DNA from 3 places in the Cronobacter turicensis genome. Region 1 is predicted to be linked to each of the others. Evidence: riboswitches for the same ligand, from Rfam matches in the RefSeq annotation. Region 1 holds a riboswitch; each other region holds the start of a gene.

Region 1 (2,260 bases):
CGTGATGCTGCAAGGTCGTATGACGATTAATAACAGTAATGACAAGATACTGGTAGTGGAAGACTGAGATGAAATATAGTTTTGTATTCTTATGGTTAGTTGCGGGTACGTGCGGGGCAACCCAAATGACGGGATTTGGCGCAAGGTATTACGATGATATTACTGAAGTCTATTCAGATAATCATGAGACAGATAAAGATCTGGCGCCCATCATTGTCGTAGGAACCACCGAGTATAAATTTGAGGTTAACACAGTTGAATCTATAGCCAGGAATGTGGGCATAAAGATAAATAAAGATAATCTGGCCTCATGGATTTGCCTTGAATCAAAGGGCATCAACTATTGGTTTATTTCTGATAATGAGATGGGGGCGGGGGATTTGACCGCTGTTGCTATAGCGAAAGATGGATCGCCTTGTACACCTTATAAGGGAGTATTACACGTATCCGTTAAGGCGCCTGTGTTAACGACTAAAGAAGAAACAGAAAAATATTTTAATCATAAACCTAAGAAAGATATTGTTATGTACTACAAGGATATCGAAAAATCAGATGAATACACGCAGAGTAACAGCATTATGTACTATCTGAAAGGTGATAAGGTGCAAGGGATACTTCTTAGTCAGGGAACTACTAATTGACAGAATATTCAGTCTTGCGGTTAGGGGGGCTAATTTTTAATGACTCTCTGGCGCTCATTCTTTTAACGATTTCTTTAATAATGCCATAACCCATGGTAATTATTTTTTCTTCAACACTTACGCGCTGGCTCTGCACTAACGCATTAGCGATAGTGAAAAATCAGCAACAAGTGAGCCTGGGTATTCTTCATGGTGCCTGACGCCTTAGGGGATACAGCAGAAGACATAAGTCAGGGCACAGCGTATTTTTTTAGGGTTGAGTCTTTGGCTTCCCGCTGGCATGATCCAGAACAGGGATTAACGTGACGTTAATCGCAACCTTTTGATTTTGTAGTAAATGACTCGGGGTGCCCTTCTTCGTGAAGGCTGAGAAATACCCGTATTACCTGATCTGGATAATGCCAGCGTAGGGAAGTCAGATGCCTGTCCGGTATCCCGTCTTCGCGCCTGGCAGGAGAGAACCATGTCTTCTGACCTGCTTTGCGGCTCGCACGCCGCGCCTGTTGTCACCCACCTTCGTCGTCACGCGCCGCTGGTGCACTGTATCACCAACGATGTTGTCCAAAATTTCACTGCCAATGTCCTGCTCGCGCTTGGCGCCTCGCCCGCGATGGTGGTGGATGCCGAAGAAGCCGCGCAGTTCGCGGCCATCGCCGATGCCTTACTCATCAACCTCGGCACGCTGACGCGCCCGCAGCAGCAGGCGATGCGGGCAGCCATCGACAGCGCCTGCGCGGCGGGCAAGCCCTGGACGCTCGACCCGGTCGCCGTCGGCGCGCTCACGCTACGCACTGAATTCGCGCAGGAGATCCTGGCGCGTCGTCCTGCCGCGATCCGCGGGAACGCTTCGGAAATTCGCGCGCTGGCAGGCGAGAGCGGCGGCGGGCGAGGCGTTGACGCCACTGAAAGCGCGCATCAGGCCCGCGAGGCGGCCATCTTGCTGGCGCGCCGCAGCGGCGCTGTCGTCGCCGTTACCGGCGAGGTTGATTACATCACCGATGGCGAACGCACGCTGGCGGTCGAGGGCGGCACCGCGATGCTCACCCGCGTGGTGGGCACCGGCTGCGCGCTCTCGGCGGTCGTCGCCGCCTGCTGCGCGCTGCCGGGCGATCGGCTGGAAAATGTCGCGACGGCCTGCTGGCTCATGAAGCGGGCGGGCGAACAGGCGCAGGCCATTTCCCGTGGGCCCGGCAGTTTCGCCAGCGCGTTGCTGGATAGTCTGCACGCGCAGGCGTTCGGAGGTGCTCATGAAACGCATTAACGCGCTCGCCATCGCCGGTACCGATCCGAGCGGCGGCGCAGGCATTCAGGCCGATCTCAAAACCTTCTCGGCGCTCGGCGCTTACGGAACGTCAGTGATCACGGCCCTGGTGGCGCAGAATACGCGGGGCGTGCAGTCGGTGTATCGGGTTGAGCCGTCGTTCGTCGCCGCACAGCTTGACTCGGTATTAAGCGATGTGCGCATCGACACCACCAAAATCGGCATGCTGGCGGAAACCGATGTGGTGGAGGCCGTGGCGGAGCGGCTCGCACGCTACCAGGTGCGCAATATCGTGCTGGATACGGTCATGCTCGCGAAAAGCGGCGATCCGCTGCTAAGCCCGTCGGCCGTGCGCACG
Region 2 (2,260 bases), 2.1 Mb from region 1:
GATCCACGCCTTCGATGACTACTTCGGTTACCGGGCGCTGATTGATGAGGTCAACTTCTGGGTGCTGCCGGAGATAGGCGAGGAACTGAGCTGCGCCGTTCAGCTTGAGGGTCCGACGCGCGACGCCGACGAAAAAGCCGTGGAGAGCCGCCTCGAAGAGGGCTGCTACTATCTGCTATTTGATTCCCGCTCGCGCGTCGGCGCCATGCCGGAGGTGCGCCGCTGGATAAGCTCGCGCTTTACGCCCGCCCGCCTGCTGCACCGCGCCGCGCCGCAATATCAGCGCATCTGGTTTCCGGCTTACGGCCTGCTGCCGCGCTGGCACCACGCGCCGCAAATCCCTGAAGCGCAGAAACCCGCCGGGCTGGAGCGCCTGACGCTCACCTTCTATGGCGACCATATTGAAAACCGCATTATCGGCGCGCTGCTGCGCGATATTCTGGCGCAGGATCAGGTCGAGCTTGAGCTGCGGGAAGTGAGCTATGAAGAGTGGTATCAGGGAGACATCACCAGCGATCTGTGGCTTAACAGCGCCAACTTTACGCTGCCGCTCGATTTCTCGCTGTTCGCCCACCTGTGCGAAGTGCCGCTGATTCAGCACTGCATCCCGCTCGACTGGCAGGGCGACGCGCAGCGCTGGCGTACCGGCGCGCTGAACCTGCCGCAGTGGTGCCGCACCATGCTGGAGCGTCAGGACATTCTGCCGCTGATCCACCACTGGCTGATGCTCCAGGGCCAGCGCAGTATGCGCGGCGTGCGGATGAACACGCTCGGCTGGTTTGATTTTAAATCCGCCTGGTTTGCGCCGCCCGAGCCGTAACCCTTTCGCAACATTACGCAAATCATTACAATGGGCCGTTCTCAACGGGGTGCTGCCGGCTGACCGGTGCGCTGAGATAATACCCGTCGAACCTGATCCGGATAACGCCGGCGAAGGGATTTGAGGCTACTGCTCAAAATCCTTTGCCCCCATTTGATAAAGGTGCAAAGTGTTAAAAAAACTGCTTCCCCTGCTGGCGCTCGTCGCCGCTCCGGCTTTCGCCAAACCCGTTCTGACCGTCTACACCTACGACTCCTTCTCCTCGGAGTGGGGCCCTGGCCCGAAAATTAAAACCGCCTTTGAAGCCGACTGCGGCTGCGAGCTGAAATTCGTGGCGCTGGAAGATGGCGTCTCGCTGCTGAATCGCCTGCGCATGGAAGGTAAAAACAGCAAAGCCGATGTGGTGCTGGGCCTTGATAACAACCTGCTTCAGGCCGCGACCGCGACCGGGCTGTTCGCGAAGAGCGGCGTTCCGGCGAATGACGTCAACGTGCCGGGCGGCTGGAACAACGACACCTTTGTGCCGTTCGACTACGGCTGGTTCGCCTTCGTCTATGACAAAACTAAACTGAAAAACCCGCCGAAAAGCCTGAAAGAGCTGGTGGAAAGCGATCAGAAATGGCGCGTTATCTATGAAGATCCGCGCACCAGCACGCCGGGGCTGGGCCTGCTGCTGTGGATGCAGAAAGTTTACGGCGATAAAGCGCCGGACGCCTGGCAGAAGCTCGCCGCGAAGACCGTCACCGTCACTAAAGGCTGGAGCGAAGCCTACGGCCTGTTCCTCAAAGGCGAAGGCGATCTGGTGCTGAGCTACACCACCTCCCCCGCCTACCACATCATTGAAGAGAAAAAAGAGAACTACGCGGCGGCGAACTTCAGCGAAGGCCACTATTTGCAGGTGGAAGTCGCCGCGCGCACCGCCGCCAGCAAACAGCCTGCGCTGGCGGAAAAATTCCTGAAGTTCATGGTTTCGCCCGCATTCCAGAATGCGATCCCCGCAGGCAACTGGATGTACCCGGTGACCAACGTCGCCTTGCCGGAAGGGTTTAACGCCCTGACCCGGCCGCAGACCACCCTGCAATTTACCTCACAGGATGTCGCCACACAGCGAGCGCAATGGACGAGTGAATGGCAACGCGCCGTGAGCCGCTGATCCCAGGCTGGCTCTGGCCCGGCCTCATCGCCGCCTTGCTAATGGCGGCGGTGGCGCTGGCGGCGTTCGCGGCGCTCTGGACGCACGCGCCCCACACCGAGGTACGCGCGCTGCTGCACGACAGCTATCTGTGGCACGTGGTGCGCTTCTCGTTCTGGCAGGCGTTTCTCTCCGCCCTGCTTTCCGTCGTGCCCGCTATTCCACTCGCCCGCGCGCTCTACCGCCGCCGCTTTCCGGGGCGGCGAACGCTGCTGCGCCTGTGCGCCATGACGCTGATCCTGCCGGTG
Region 3 (2,260 bases), 1.8 Mb from region 1:
AAGTTCTCCTGATGATGCGACAGGCACCATTTGGCCATGATCGAGCCGCCGCGCGAGACGATGCCCGTCAGACGGCCTGCGGTCATCGGCACATAGCGCAGCAGCACGCCCGCGTGAATGGTGAAGTAATCGACGCCCTGTTCAGCCTGCTCAAGCAGCGTATCGCGAAACATCTCCCAGCTCAGATCTTCGGCGATCCCGTTGGCCTTCTCCAGCGCCTGGTAGATCGGCACCGTACCGATCGGCACCGGGCTGTTGCGCAGGATCCATTCGCGGGTTTCGTGGATATAGCGCCCGGTGGAGAGATCCATCACCGTGTCCGCGCCCCAGCGGGTGGCCCAGACCAGTTTTTCGACTTCCTCTTCGATGGACGACGTCACCGCCGAGTTGCCGATATTGGCGTTCACCTTCACTAGGAAGTTACGGCCGATAATCATCGGCTCCGATTCCGGGTGATTGATATTGGCAGGAATGATGGCGCGCCCGGCGGCGACTTCGTCACGCACGAACTCCGGCGTGATGTTGTCCGGCAGGCGCGCGCCAAAGCCGTGGCCCGGATGCTGCTGGCGCAGCACCGCCGTGCGAATGCGTTCGCGGCCCATGTTTTCGCGCATAGCGATAAATTCCATCTCGGGCGTCACGATGCCCTGGCGCGCGTAGTGCAACTGAGTAACGCGCTTGCCCGCCTTTGCGCGCTTTGGCGTCAGCAGCCCGCGAAAGCGCAGCTCGTCCAGCCCGTCATCGGCCAGGCGCTCGCGGGTATAGGCTGAGCTGCGCGCATTCAGGGTTTCCGTGTCGTTACGTGCCTCTATCCAGGCGCTGCGCAGTTTGGCCAGCCCTTCGCGGACGTCGATACGCACCGCCGGATCGCCGTAAGGGCCCGAGGTGTCATAAACCGGCACCGGCTCGTTAGGTTCATAGCGTGGATTCTCTTTGCTGCCGCCAGCAAGCGTCGGACTCAGGCGGATTTCGCGCATCGGCACGCGGATATCCTCGCGTGAGCCCGTAAGATAAATGCGGTGAGAATTGGGGAAAGCGGTGCCTTCCAGCGTGTCGATAAAGTGTTGTGCGGCGGCGCGCTGTTCGCGGCGGCCAGGTTTGTTTGATACAGACATAGCGCATTCCAGTTAACGGTCAGGAAGTGGCTTGTCAGAACAACGGAGGAGTAATGGCGTGCGCCCGCGCACCCTGGAGAGGGTCTCAGGGCGAAACAGCACCCTGAGCGGGGCAAATTGGAATTACTCTTGTTCCCTTCGCAGGTATTAACCTGATCAGGTTCCGCGGATCCCGAATTAACGGTCTCAGCCCGTGCTCGCGCACTGGGCACTCCGACAAGATAAACCCCGCTATAGCGGCGGGGACGTGATTAAACTACCCGGTAATACTGTCGAACTCAAGCGGGTCGGGCGAGACCTGCTTCATCATTGGCGCTTTGACCAAGGTTGTTGTCATAAGCCAGCATGATGAGTTTATCTTCCAGCGCGAAGCGGGCGGCGAGCGCCTCGCCGATGCCGGAAAGCGCTTCCTGAAACTCCAGGCAGTTATCGTGGTCGATGGCGCTTTCCAGATGCGTGTCGTAGAAATCCATGATTTGCTGGGTGTTGGATTCCAGCTGAGGATAGATTTGCGTGGCGGCGACCAGCGGGCTGGTGCCTTCCATTTCGCTGATGACGCGTTCATAAATATTGAAATGTCCGGCGGAGAGGTAATCCACCAGGCAGTGGCAAAATTCGTCCAGCGCCTGTTCATCAAGCGCAGTCATCGGCTCCTTGCCGGGTTTGATGCCGACCATCTTGTAATAAGTGACTAACAGATGGTTGCGGGCGCCAAGCCAACGATCAACTAATTCATTACTCCCGCCAACGCGTTCCGTCAGACTTTTTAGCTGGTTTAGCATGATCGACTCCATGAGATATAAGATGTAAAAACGCAAATGACCCAAAATATGTAAGAACTATGTTAATAACGTGCCAGTGAAGCAGAGGTAGTGCAATCAATTATGGAACGTACATTAGAAAATTTAGACCATGGCTGGTGGATAGTCAGCCATGAACAGAAATTATGGCTGCCAAAAGCAGAATTACCTTACGGCCAGGCTGCGGATTTTGGTCTTACGGGCGAAAAGGCGCTGCAAATCGGCATCTGGGAAGACGCGCCGGTCTGGCTGGTGCTGCAAAAGCGCGAGGATGAGATGGCCTCGGTGCGACAGCTTATCGACCAGGACGCCGGGCTGTTTCAGCTGGCAGGACGGGGCGTGCAG

Evidence for each region. A riboswitch is a leader RNA that binds a small molecule or an ion and turns the genes downstream of it on or off. The one in region 1 is predicted to bind thiamine pyrophosphate.
Region 2: it holds a riboswitch for thiamine pyrophosphate, as region 1 does, so the genes downstream of both, thiB (thiamine ABC transporter substrate binding subunit) here and thiM (hydroxyethylthiazole kinase) in region 1, are expected to answer to the same signal.
Region 3: it holds a riboswitch for thiamine pyrophosphate, as region 1 does, so the genes downstream of both, thiC (phosphomethylpyrimidine synthase ThiC) here and thiM (hydroxyethylthiazole kinase) in region 1, are expected to answer to the same signal.

Annotation. Positions count from the first base shown of each region.
Region 1 covers NZ_CP165997.1:1,466,287-1,468,546, forward strand. Annotated here, with positions in the region: gene AB8W27_RS07035 (hypothetical protein) at 69-641, shown strand; TPP riboswitch at 975-1,071, shown strand; gene thiM (hydroxyethylthiazole kinase) at 1,105-1,902, shown strand; gene thiD (bifunctional hydroxymethylpyrimidine kinase/phosphomethylpyrimidine kinase) at 1,889-2,260, shown strand, end outside.
Region 2 covers NZ_CP165997.1:3,612,388-3,614,647, forward strand. Annotated here, with positions in the region: gene sgrR (HTH-type transcriptional regulator SgrR) at 1-820, shown strand, start outside; TPP riboswitch at 856-957, shown strand; gene thiB (thiamine ABC transporter substrate binding subunit) at 990-1,973, shown strand; gene thiP (thiamine/thiamine pyrophosphate ABC transporter permease ThiP) at 1,949-2,260, shown strand, end outside.
Region 3 covers NZ_CP165997.1:4,024,063-4,026,322, reverse strand. Annotated here, with positions in the region: gene thiC (phosphomethylpyrimidine synthase ThiC) at 1-1,115, opposite strand, end outside; TPP riboswitch at 1,232-1,341, opposite strand; gene AB8W27_RS19210 (Rsd/AlgQ family anti-sigma factor) at 1,394-1,897, opposite strand; gene nudC (NAD(+) diphosphatase) at 2,000-2,260, shown strand, end outside.